Regions from separate parts of the Clostridium aquiflavi genome, predicted to be linked through region 2. Evidence: riboswitches for the same ligand, from Rfam matches in the RefSeq annotation. Region 2 holds a riboswitch; the other holds the start of a gene.

Region 1 (8,287 bases), on a different contig from region 2:
ATAGTCCCATTTTAGCTTGCTCCCAATATAAAATTGCGACAAGCAGTAAATGTGATTATCAAAATGAAACTCGACTTCGCTGAGTAAGTTCGAAAAGCTAAATATAAAATTTAGGTTCTCACTTAAGGATTCTCAAAGTCCAATTACAATGCCACTTTACCTATTGCATATATCAACACGCATTTAAAACAGAGCCTTAATTTAATTAGTTACATCATATCATAAATATTAATACCTTTAAAGAAGTTAGATCATAACATAATTTGGTATAAAAATAAAATATTTAACATGTAAATGTTTAAAAAGTTTAATTTATATTTCAATTATGATAGTATGATAATAAATGGATAGAAAAACAATAGATGAAAAGAGGGATTTTGATGAAATATGCATTAGATGTACATACGCATACATTGGTTAGTGGTCATGCGTATTCTACTTTGATGGAGAATGCTAAAGCAGCTTCAGAAAAAGGAATAAAAGTTTTAGGTACAACGGAACATGGAGTAACAATGCCAAATTCTCCTCATATTTGGTATTTTCATAATTATAAAGTACTACCAAGAGAAATGTATGGAGTAACTATGCTTTATGGTGTAGAAGCTAATATAAGAGATTATGAAGGGAATTTAGACATGGATGACTATACACTAGATAAGGTAGATATAGTTATCGGTAGTATTCATCCACAACCAGAAGTATATAAGGTTGGAAGTAAGGAAGAAAATACAAATGCATTTATAAATGCAATAAAAGGTGGAAAAATTGATATAATAGGTCATATTGGAAACCCACAAGTGCCAATAGATTTTGAAAAAGTAGTAAAATGTGCTTTTGAAAATGATGTTTTAGTTGAAATAAATAATAGTTCTTTTACAACATCAAGAGTTGGAAGTAAAAAAAATTGCAAGGAAGTAGCTTTATTATGTAAAAAATATGGTGCTAAATTAGTTTTAAATAGTGATGCACATTTTTGTACTAAAATAGGGGAATTTACAGAAGCAATTGAAATACTGAAAGAAATAGATTTTCCAGAAGAGCTTATAATTAATAGTATTCCAGAAGAATTAATATTAAGACTAAAGAAAAAAGGAAAGTTAAGTGATTTAGAAATATAAATCGAATATATGTTTTAGCAAAATGTTGATATATACAATGCCATTTTGCTTGTTGTATATATCAACATTTTAAATATATTAATTCGTATAATTGGGAAAAAAGGGGGAAGTTTATATGGAAATATTGAGAATTAATGAGAGTGATATAGAAGAATGTGCAAAGATTTTTATAGAAGCATTCAATGAAGAACCATGGAATGATAATTGGACTATAGAAAGTGCATATAGAAGATTGCATGATATATATAAATCTCCTAATTTTATAGGGGTTAAGTATACTGAAAATAATGAAATTTTTGGAGCACTTTTTGGAAATTGCGAAGAGTGGTTTGAAGGAAGACAATTTAATATAAAAGAAGTATTTGTTTCAAAGAGAATTCAAGGAAAAAGCATTGGAAGTAAATTAATTAATAGTGCTGAAAGTAAAGTAAAGAAATTGGGTGTAGATTTTATGTTTTTATCAACTCAAAATAATAATTTAAAGAATTTTTATTTAAAACATGATTTTAAAGAAACTAATTCTTTGTGCATAATGTCAAAAAAAATTCAAAATTAAACTAAATTTTTTTGTAAGATAGGAAAATGTGAAATTGGATATTTTCCTATCTTATTTTATAATTAATTATTAGAAATGGTAAACTTTATTTTGAATCAGAATGATAATGTTCGTATTATTATAAAATAAAAATTAAATAATAAAAAAAACAGCACTAAATATATTAAATGTATATTATATATATTAAAAAGTTAAAAAATACTTGCATTAATTTAAAAATGAATATATAATTAAGTAACAAATTTATAGAACGTTCGGACGAAGGTAGTGGGAGAGTTATTATTATTTATAATAATACACCGAAGAGGGAAATCTTTCAGGTATTAGGACCGCTACTGGACGAGCCTCTGGAGAGACTCATAGTTATATGAGCACCGAAGGAGCAAGGCAAATTTTATTTGCTGAAACTCTCAGGTAAAAGGACAGGGGATAGGATTATTAAACTCATTTTGAGTTAATTCTTATTCTCCTCCATAATCAAAAATTAAGGGGGATTTTTTTATGTTATTATCAAATTTCTTATTATCAACAGCTGGAGTTCAAAGTTTTTTTGAAAAAATAGACAGCATTATCTGGGGACCACCATTACTAATTCTTTTAGTTGGAACAGGTCTATACCTAACTTTTCGTCTTAAATTACTTCAAGTATTCAAATTACCTATGGCTTTAAAATTTGTTTTTGGAAAAGATGAAGAAGCTAAAGATGAAGATGCACAAGGAGATGTATCTAGTTTCGCAGCTTTATGTACAGCTTTATCAGCTACTATAGGAACAGGAAATATAGTTGGAGTTGCTACAGCAATAAAAGCTGGAGGACCTGGAGCATTGCTTTGGATGTGGATAGCAGCATTTTTGGGAATGGCAACAAAGTATGCAGAAGGTTTACTTGCTATAAAATATAGAGAAGTAGATGAAAATGGAGAAATGTGTGGAGGACCAATGTATTATATACAAAATGGTCTTGGATTAAAGTGGCTTGCAAAATTATTTGCATTCTTTGGTGTTGGAGTTGCATTTTTTGGAATTGGAACTTTTGGTCAAGTAAATTCAATAGCAGCAGCAGCAGCTAATTTCAATATACCGTTAATTGTAACAGCAGTAATTGTAACAGCGTTAGTAGCATTAGTAACTTTAGGTGGAATAAAGAGAATATCTAAAGTTTCAGAAACTCTTGTGCCATTTATGGCTGTAGCATATATAATTGGAGCACTATTAGTTCTTGCATTTAATTATACAGCTGTTCCTAGTGCAATAAGATTAATATTTGAAAGTGCTTTTAATACACAAGCTATAGGCGGTGGCGTTTTAGGTATTACAGTTACAATGGCTATAAGAAATGGTATAGCCAGAGGTGTATTCTCTAATGAATCAGGCCTTGGTAGTGCACCAATAGCAGCAGCAGCAGCAAAGACAAATTCACCAGCTAAACAAGGATTAATATCAATGACAGGTACTTTTTTTGATACAATAATTGTTTGTACAATGACAGGTCTTGCAATAGTAATAACAAGTGGATCTACTGGGATATTTGAAGTTGGTGCAACAATAGAAGGGGCTGGTCTTACATCAGCAGCATTTGAAATAGGATTACCAATTGCAATTTTAGGAAAATATATTGTTAACATAGGATTAATATTCTTTGCATTTACAACTATTCTTGGATGGAATTATTATGGTGAAAAATGTATTCAATATTTATTGGGTATTAAATCAATTATGCCATATAGAATAGTTTATATAATATTAGTTGCTATAGGACCATTCTTACCATTGGAACTAATATTTATAATAGCAGATATAGTTAATGGTTGTATGGCGTTCCCTAATTTAATAGCATTAATAGGTCTTAGAAAAGTTGTAATTAAAGAGACTGAAAAATTCTTTGAAGAAATTAAAGCAAAAGATTCAATTGAAGAAGTAGTAGCTTAATATAGTTTTAATGTTTAAAGGAGTTATCTGAAAGATAGCTCCTTTGTTTTATATAAATATTAAATGAGAAAGATATCTAAACTCACCTCTTGAACTCTACCAGAAATTTTTATAGAATACCTTTTCATAAACACACTCCCTTATGTTATAATATGTTATAGTATATTATAACATAAGGTATGTAAACCTTGTGAAAAGGTATATAATAATTATTATAATGCATATAATAATTATGTAGCATAAAAGGAGGGTATCAATATGAGTGAAAAAACTATGGTCTTAATCAAACCAGATGGAGTAAAAAGAAATATAATAGGTAATATTATTAGTTGCTATGAAGCTAATGGCTTAAAAGTCGTTGAAATAAAAATGATGAAAGCAACAAGAGAGATAGCAGAACAACATTATTCACAACATAAGGGAAAAAACTTTTATGAAGAATTAATAGAATTTATAACTGGAAGTCCATTATGTGCTATGATTTTAACTGGAGAAGATGCAATAAATAAGGTTAGAAAAATAAATGGGGCAACAAGTCCTGATGATGCTGAAGAAGGAACTATAAGACATAGATATGCTAGAAGCAAGACTGAAAACTGTGTTCATGCATCAGATAATGCAGAGAGTGCAGAATCAGAATTAAAATTGTGGTTTCCAGAAGTTAATTTAGGTATATAAAAATAAACTAGCATACTAACTAGTTATTTATTTGAACGTGCCTTATAATAAAGAAATCCTTAGATAAAGTAAAATTTATCTAAGGATTTTTTATTATTTAGCTGTTTTGATTTTCATCCAAGCATCATCATATAATTTTAATGAATCACCTAAATCAGTAAAAATTTCACATTTATCTAGAACTTCTTTTGATGGATAAATGCCTTTGTCATCTTTAACAGGATCTTCTAACATATCATAAGCACCTTTATTAGGTGTTGAATATCCTATGTAATCAACATTTTGTTTTGCATTTTCAGGATCGCATAGAAAGTTGATTAATTTTTCAGCATTTTCTTTATTTGGAGCACTTTTGGGAACAACCATACCATCAAACCATTTATTAGCTCCTTCTTCAGGAATAACGTACTCTAATTTAGGATTCTCTGATCTTATATAAGCAGCATCTCCAGACCAAACAGTTGCCATAATAGCCTCTTCACTTATCATTTTATCTTTAACTTCATCTACATAATAAAGTGGTGAAATTGATTGCTTTTGTTTCACTAACTCTTCAGTAGCAGCATTTATTTCATCAGGATTTCTACTGTTTATAGAATATCCAAGTTTCTTTAATCCAATAGCAAGAGTATCTCTCATTGAATCAAACATTATTATTTGTTTATTATTATATTTTTCATTCCATAATATATCCCAACTATTAACAGGTTCTGTAACTAAATCAGGGTTATATATTATTCCTATAGTACCCCACATATAAGGAACAGAGCATTTGTTATTTGGATCATAAGATAAATTTTTATAGCGATCATCTATATACTTATAATTTGGTATGTTATTAAAATCTAATTCTTCAATCATATCTTCTTTTGTCATTTTTTCAATCATATAATCAGAAGGTATTACTAGATCGTAACTACCTGGGCTGCTTTTTAATTTTTGATACATTATTTCGTTTGTATCATAAGTGGAGTATTCAACTTTAATACCAGTTTCATCTTGAAATTTAGCTAATAAATCTTCATCAATATAATCACCACAATTATAAAAATAAACTGTACCATTTTGTCCTACATTTTTATCAGAACATCCAGAAAAAAGACTTATAGTCAATAAACTTGTTAATGCTAAAGCACTGAATATTTTAAATTTTTTCAAATTGTTCACCCCTTGTAAGATTTTGCTTCTTATTTACTATTATTAATAAAGTCAAAACAGTCAAGAACATTAATGTTGAAAGAGCATTAATTTCTGGCTTAATGCCTCTTCTAGCCATAGAATAAATTTCTATAGATAAATTAGTAACTCCAGGACCTGTTGTAAAGAAACTTATAACAAAATCATCTATTGACATTGTAAAGGCCATAAGAAATCCTGAAATTATACCAGGCTTTATTTGAGGTAGTATAACTTTTCTAATAGCATATAGTGGAGTAGCACCTAAATCTTCCGCAGCTTCTACAGTATTTTCAGGTAACTGTTTTAATTTTGGAAGAACTGAAAGAATTACATAAGGAAGATCAAATGTAATATGCGCTAATAACATAGTAATAAATCCAAATTTTAAATTAATAAATATAAACATAGACATAAGTGCAATACCTGTAACTATATCTGGGTTTAAAACAGGTAAATAATTAACATTTAAAATAAGAGACTTTTTTTTGCCTTTAATTTTATGTATACCAATTGCACTTATTGTACCAACTATAGTGGCTATAATTGAGGCTATAACAGCAATTAATAAAGTATAATAAAGTGCAGACATAAGTCTTTCATTACCAAATAATTCCTTATACCATTTAAGTGTAAAGCCAGTCCATCTTCCCATGGTTTTTGATTTATTAAATGAAAATACCATCAAAGTGATGATAGGAGTATATAAGAATAAAAATATAATAACTAAATAGGATTTTTTAATAAAATTCTCTAATCTACTTACCATAATTGTCCACCACCTTCTTTGCTGTCATCATTTTCGAATCTAGAAGTAATACCCATAAATATTAATATAATTATCATCATTAATATTGAAATGGCAGATCCAAAATTCCAATCACCCATGGTTGTAAATTGTTGCTCAATGACGTTTCCAATCAACATATATTGACCTCCACCTAATAATCTTGAGATTACAAAGGTAGAAACAGCAGGCATAAATACCATAGTGACCCCAGAAATTATTCCAGGCATGCTAAGTGGTAACACAACTTTTGTAAAAACTTTAAATCTATTTGCACCTAAATCATGTGCAGCATTTATTAAATCCTGATCCATCTTTATTAATATTGTATAAATAGGAAGAACCATAAATGGTAAGAAGTTATAAATCATTCCTAGTAAAACAGCACCATCATTATAAAGAAAAGAAATAGGTCCTATACCTAGTTTACTAAGCAAAAGATTTATTAAACCTGTTTTTCCTAAGATAGGTACCCAAGCATAAGTTCTTAATAAAAAATTCATCCACATGGGCAAAATAAATAACATTATTAAAAAATTTCTTTTATCTAAATTTATTTTTGAAATTATATATGAAACAGGGTATCCAATAATTAAACAAGCTATAGTTGATTCAAAGGCTAATATTATAGACTGTTTAAATATATATAAGTATTGAGAATTAAATAAATTATTATAATTTTCCAAAGAAAATGAATAACCTGAGTTGTTTTTTGTAGTAAAGCTAAAAAATAAAACTATAATTAAAGGAACAACTATAAATAGTGCACTCCATACAAAATAAGGATATGCTAAGATTGAAGTATTTTTTTTACGCATTGTCATCACTCTTTTTCATAATATGTATATCTTCAGGATGTATGTCTAATCCAATTTCATTATCAACATCTACAGATTTTGTGTTGTGAAGAATGAATGTAAAATCATCTACGTCCACTTGCATTTCATAATGAACTCCTTTGAACATTATAGATTTTACAATACCTTTAAGCATTCCTTTTTCAGCTTCAACTATTTTTATATCTTCAGGTCTTATTACTACATCAATACTTTCTATTTTTTCAAAACCTTTGTCAACGCAGTCAAATCTCTTGTTGCAAAATTCAACTTTAAAATCATCAATCATTATTCCGGTTAAAATATTGCTTTCACCAATGAAATCTGCAACAAAAGCATTAGCAGGTTCGTTATAAATATCCTCAGGACTGCCCATTTGTTGAATAACACCTTTATTCATAACAATTATAGTATCAGACATAGTTAAGGCCTCTTCTTGATCATGAGTTACGAAGATAAATGTAATACCAACTTCTTGTTGTATTTTCTTTAATTCTATTTGCATTTCTTTTCTCAGTTTTAAATCCAATGCACCTAAAGGTTCATCAAGAAGTAATACTTCAGGTTTGTTAACTAAAGCTCTTGCTATTGCAACTCTTTGTTGTTGTCCACCACTTAATGAAGTAATACTTCTTTTTTCAAATCCTTTTAATGCAACAAGCTCAAGGATCTCTTTAACACTTTTTCTTATTTGATCTTTAGGGAGTTTTTTTAATTTAAGCCCAAAAGCGATATTTTCGTATACATTCATATGAGGAAATAATGCATACTTTTGGAATACGGTATTTACTTGTCTTTTGTAAGGTGGAAGATTAGATATATCTTCATTTTTAAATAAGACTTCTCCAGTATCCGCTGTTTCAAAACCAGCAATTATTTTTAGGGTAGTTGTTTTACCACAACCGCTAGGTCCTAATAATGTTAAAAATTCATTTTTTCTAATAGTCAAAGATAAATTATCTAATATTTTTTGTTCACCGTAAGATTTACTTATGTTATTTAATTTAATTATATTATCGCTCACCAAAAAAGCACCTCTCTCTAAAATTTAAAATGATGGTGGAGTACTTATCCAAATAACTTTTGCTGGTGTTCTACCAGCGTTAGAAATATAATGATTAACCTTTGGTTTAAAGTAAAAGCTTTCATTCTTTTTAACTTTTAGTTTTCTTTTTCCCAAATGTAGATAAATACTTCCAGATAATAC
Region 2 (5,010 bases):
TCTAATGTTTTTTGTTATAATTCTTTATTATTTTATATAAATGAATTAGGAGAATATTTAAAATGAATGAAGAGTTATTGTTTTTATTAAAACAAAATACTAATTGGAATACTGACCTCGTTACCTCTGTAGAAAGAATAGGTGGACTTAATAATAATAACTATAAAATTTCATATAATGGTAATGATTTTTTTATTAGAATTTGCACCAATCTATATTTAGATAATGATAGAGCAACTGAATTTCAAATTATAAATAAAGCTTCTACTATTAGTTTAACTCCTAAACCTTATTATTTTTCTATCAAAAGTGGTAATATGATTCTTCCTTGGATAAAGGGTAACATGCCTACTGAAGATGAATTCTCATCTATTAATTTTATTAACAAATTGACTAAAAGATTAAAAGAACTTCATAATTTAAATTGTGAAAAGCTCTTTAAACCTTTTAATCATATAAAAACTAGAATTGATTTATGTAAAAAATTCAATATCTCTTTACCTAATTATATTGATACACTTTTTAAAAAATTAAATTATCTAGAATTTATTCTAAATAATAATCCAACTATAGGCTTATGTCACAATGATCTTAATTGTTCAAATATACTTCTTTCAAAGAACAACTTATATTTTATTGATTATGAATATTCAGCCATGGGCGATGTTTTTTGGGATCTTGCTACAATATCATGGTTCCTTAATGATAATTGTAGAAAGAATTTATTAATACAATATTTTGGTTATTATAAAGAAGAAGATTATAAAAAACTATTAGATTTTTTATATGTAGTTAAATTTTATAATGCAACATGGTCATTATTAAAAACTAAAGATCCAAACAATGATTATGATTATCTTAACGGGGCTAATATTATTTTTGAAGATTTAAGACAAAACTCTTAAATAATTAATCTATTGTCATACAAATGTCTAACGTAAGTGAGTTAACCTATACTAAATTTCTTTTTACATTTTCTTCATTTTTCTTTTTTGATTTAAGTATCTTGTAAATCATACCAAGCATTATAAACCATACAGGTGTTACAAATAGGGCTACACGAGTTTCATTATTAAGTGCCAATACGACTATAACAAAAGCAAAAAATGATAGAATTATATAGTTTACCATTGGATAAAATGGCATTTTGAATTTACTCTTAGTAGCAAGCTCAGGATTAGTTTTGCGATATCTTAGATGGCAGATAACTATAATTGCCCAAATGAAGATAAAGCAGAATGTTGATATACTTGTAATAAGTACAAACACCCCTTCTGGTATAATATAGTTCAGAATAACTGAAATCAATATGACAGTTGCAGAAAACATTGTAGCATTAGAAGGTACTTGATGAGAAGTTAATTTTTTCATTGACTCAGGTGCATTATTTTCTTTAGCAAGAGAGTAAACCATACGACTTGTGCTGAAGATACCGCTGTTACAAGCAGATGCAGCTGATGTTAGTACAACGAAATTCACAATACTTGCTGCTGCTGCGATTCCCACTGCAGCAAATACCTGTACAAATGGGCTTTTATCTGGATTAATTGAATTCCATGGGTATATACTCATAATAACAGTAAGTGCTCCGATATAGAAAATAATAATTCTAATTGGAATATTATTAATAGCCTTTGGAATAACATGTTCTGGATTTTCAGTTTCACCAGCTGTTAAACCAACTAATTCGATTCCAGTAAAAGCAAATACAACCATTTGGAAAGAAAGGATAAAACCTCTTAACCCATTTGGAAACCAGCCACCATGACTCCAAAGGTTTGTAAAGCTAGATATACCCGCATCTGTAGAAAATCCTTTAATAATCATAAATGTACCAATTATAATTAGTGATAAAATTGCAACAACTTTAATTAAGGCAAACCAGAATTCCATTTCACCAAATAACTTTACTGTGGTAAGATTCATAATTAGTAAAATTACAAGAACTATAAGGCTTGGAACCCATTGAGCTATATTCGGGAACCAATATTGTATGTAAAGTCCAGCAGCAGTTAAGTCAGCCATAGCAAGTGAAATCCAACAAAACCAGTAGGTCCATCCAGTAATAAATGCGGCTCTATCTCCTAGATAATCATATACAAAGTCTACAAAAGAATGGTAGTTCAAATTAGAAAGCAATAATTCCCCAAGGGCACGCATAATAAAAAAACAAATTATCCCTGTTATCATATACGCAAATAAAATAGATGGACCTGCCAAGTGAATTGACCTGCCTGCACCAAGGAATAATCCCGTACCAATTGCACCTCCAATTGCAAGTAATTGAACATGACGATTTTTTAGTCCTCTCGATAAATTTTGATTTTCTGACATATGTATTCCGCCTTTCTAAATGTTACTGTTTTTAAATCTGTGTTACTGAGATCACAATTTTCTAGAATTATTATTGGGCCATTGAAATATAGCTTTCTATTTCTATAATGCCCCAAAAAAGTATTATTGATGTTAGTACTGTTATAAAGCATAACTACAAGATATAGTAGCTGCTAATACAGTACATAATGTTGCAAAACTAGTAACATCACCTTCTACATTGTGCTCTTTTTCACTTTTCTCAAAAAGAAATTTTAGAGAAAGAGACAATTTGAGTAATTGAATTAATCCTAGACGTACAGTAAGACAGATTCTAGTTTCCATTAGTAAGACTAAAAGTGGAACCCCCAATACTATAAAATCGATTTGAGTAAGTACTTTTGTTAATTGATCCATTTTATCCCTCCATGTTAGTCAAAAAGCATGTACTAAAAAATACTTTTTCCTAATATAAGTATTTTGTTATTGGAGATACAAATGGGAATAGATAAAATCTAAATGAAGTAATATATAATGTATTACTTTTATAAGATATGCTACCTTTCCCCTGTCCTTTTACCTGAGAGTTTCGTCTTACGACTTTCTCCTTCGGTGCTCTATTTCGAGTCTCTCCAAGGGTTCATCCAATAGCGGTCATCTCTAATTAAATAGGTACCTGAAAGATTTACTTCTTCGGTGCATGACCATAGTCACAACTCTCCCACTATCTTCGTCTGAACTGTTAAAATATATACTAGTCTATTTTTAATAAAGTTGCAACAATTTCTTCATTTTTTTATTAAAATAAAAATGTTATTTCATAATAATTGCTAAAAACATCTATTATAAGATAATAACATGTTCCATTTATAGTAAATAATTTAAATAATAAAACTACTTCTATAAATGTGATATTTTAATATCAAAAAAACTAAATGTTCTATGGTTGAGAAATTTAAAAAGATCTGACTCCAATTAAATATCGAAGTCAGATCTTAACTTTATAATTTTTGTGCTAATTCTTTTGCGCTGATTTTTGTATAATTATTGTTAAAAGACTTGTATTCAATATTTTCTTAATTATACGTATCAATCCAGTTTAATTTATTAATTTTATTTAATTATGCTACATTTTTAATGGATTCAAAATATTTTTTTCCTTCTTCATCGTTATATTTTCCTTCCCATTTAGATATAACAACAACAGCCAATGAGTTTCCAATTACATTAACAGTAGTTCTTGCCATATCAACAATACGATCGATTCCAGCAATAAAAGCTACCCCCTCTACAGGAATACCTACAGAACCTACAGTAGCTAATAAAACAACAAAAGATGCACCAGGCACTCCTGCCATACCTTTTGAAGTAATCATTAATACAAATACTAAATTAATTTGAGTAGCAAGTGGTAAATGAATTCCATATATTTGTGCAATAAAAAGTGCTCCAATAGCTTGATATAATGTAGATCCATCTAAGTTAAATGAGTATCCTGTTGGAATAACAAATGATGTAATTGACTTTGGACATCCGAACTTCTCCATTTTTTCCATAAGTTTTGGTAAAACCGCTTCAGAGCTTGCTGTAGTATATGCAAGAATAATTTCATCTTTTAAAATTTTTATAAGTGCCATAATACTTATTCCAAATATTTTTCCCACAAAACCAAGCACTACAAGTACAAAGAAAATCATAGCACCATAAACAGTAATAACTAATTTTCCTAATGGAATTAAGGAAGCTAGTCCAAATTTAGAAACTGTTACACCTATTAAACCAAATACCCCTAGCGGAGCAAGTTTCATAATTTGATTCGTTACCCAAAACATTGCATCAGCCACGCCTTGACAAACAGCAAGAACTGGTTTCCCTTTATCACCAATTGCAGCAACACCTAAACCAAACATAACTGAAAAGAATATAACAGCAAGTAAATCACCTTTAGCAAATGATTCAAAAATATTAGTTGGAACAATATTTATAAATGTATCCATAAAACCATGATTAGATGCTGCTTCTACGGTACTCATATATTTATCAATACTAACTGCTGAAAGCTCCTGAATATTTACACCAGTTCCTGGATGAACTAAATTTGCTACTAATAAACCTAATATAATAGCACCTGTAGTTACTACTTCAAAATAAAGTATTGTTTTTCCACCAATTTTACCTACTTGTTTAATATCACCTACACCGGCAACACCAACAACAAGTGATGAAAATACAATAGGAACAACTATCATTTTGATTAATCGGATAAAAATATCCCCAAACGGTTGTAGATATGACTCGACAACTGGATTACCATAGAAAACTGCTCCTATTATAATACCTAGTGTAAGTCCAATAAGAATTTGAATTGCTAGTCCTAATTTTTTCATTTAAAGTCCCTCTCAATTGTCTATAATTTTTATCATTAGATTTATTATACTGGAATATATTCAACAAAATTCCATATAAAATTCCAATTCACAGCATATAGTATAACATAAATAAAAATATTTATCCCTATGTTTTAAAATTCCAAATGTACAACCATTATAATTGCATATTTTTTTAATTCTCTTTAAAACTTGATATGCAAAACATGATCATTGAAACCCACTATTTTTAAATTTCAATAAGGATTTATACTTGTCCAATATCTTAGAAACTTAATTTTATTTAAAAAATATTTTATAAATCTCTTGA

The links. Region 2 has a riboswitch for glycine ahead of RGC78_RS10635 (alanine:cation symporter family protein). Riboswitches for the same ligand answer to the same signal wherever they lie in the genome.
Region 1: it holds a riboswitch for glycine, as region 2 does, so the genes downstream of both, RGC78_RS15400 (alanine/glycine:cation symporter family protein) here and RGC78_RS10635 (alanine:cation symporter family protein) in region 2, are expected to answer to the same signal.

Annotation. Positions count from the first base shown of each region.
Region 1 covers NZ_JAVJAN010000066.1:812-9,098, reverse strand. Annotated here, with positions in the region: gene RGC78_RS15410 (phosphatase) at 381-1,118, shown strand; gene RGC78_RS15405 (GNAT family N-acetyltransferase) at 1,234-1,674, shown strand; glycine riboswitch at 1,933-2,016, shown strand; glycine riboswitch at 2,019-2,103, shown strand; gene RGC78_RS15400 (alanine/glycine:cation symporter family protein) at 2,176-3,603, shown strand; gene ndk (nucleoside-diphosphate kinase) at 3,862-4,281, shown strand; gene RGC78_RS15390 (ABC transporter substrate-binding protein) at 4,375-5,439, opposite strand; gene RGC78_RS15385 (ABC transporter permease) at 5,426-6,226, opposite strand; gene RGC78_RS15380 (ABC transporter permease) at 6,220-7,062, opposite strand; gene potA (spermidine/putrescine ABC transporter ATP-binding protein) at 7,055-8,107, opposite strand; gene RGC78_RS15370 (helix-turn-helix domain-containing protein) at 8,129-8,287, opposite strand, start outside.
Region 2 covers NZ_JAVJAN010000026.1:53,881-58,890, reverse strand. Annotated here, with positions in the region: gene RGC78_RS10645 (phosphotransferase) at 63-905, shown strand; gene RGC78_RS10640 (amino acid permease) at 952-2,334, opposite strand; gene RGC78_RS10635 (alanine:cation symporter family protein) at 2,476-2,730, opposite strand; glycine riboswitch at 2,872-2,959, opposite strand; gene RGC78_RS10630 (cation:dicarboxylate symporter family transporter) at 3,435-4,700, opposite strand.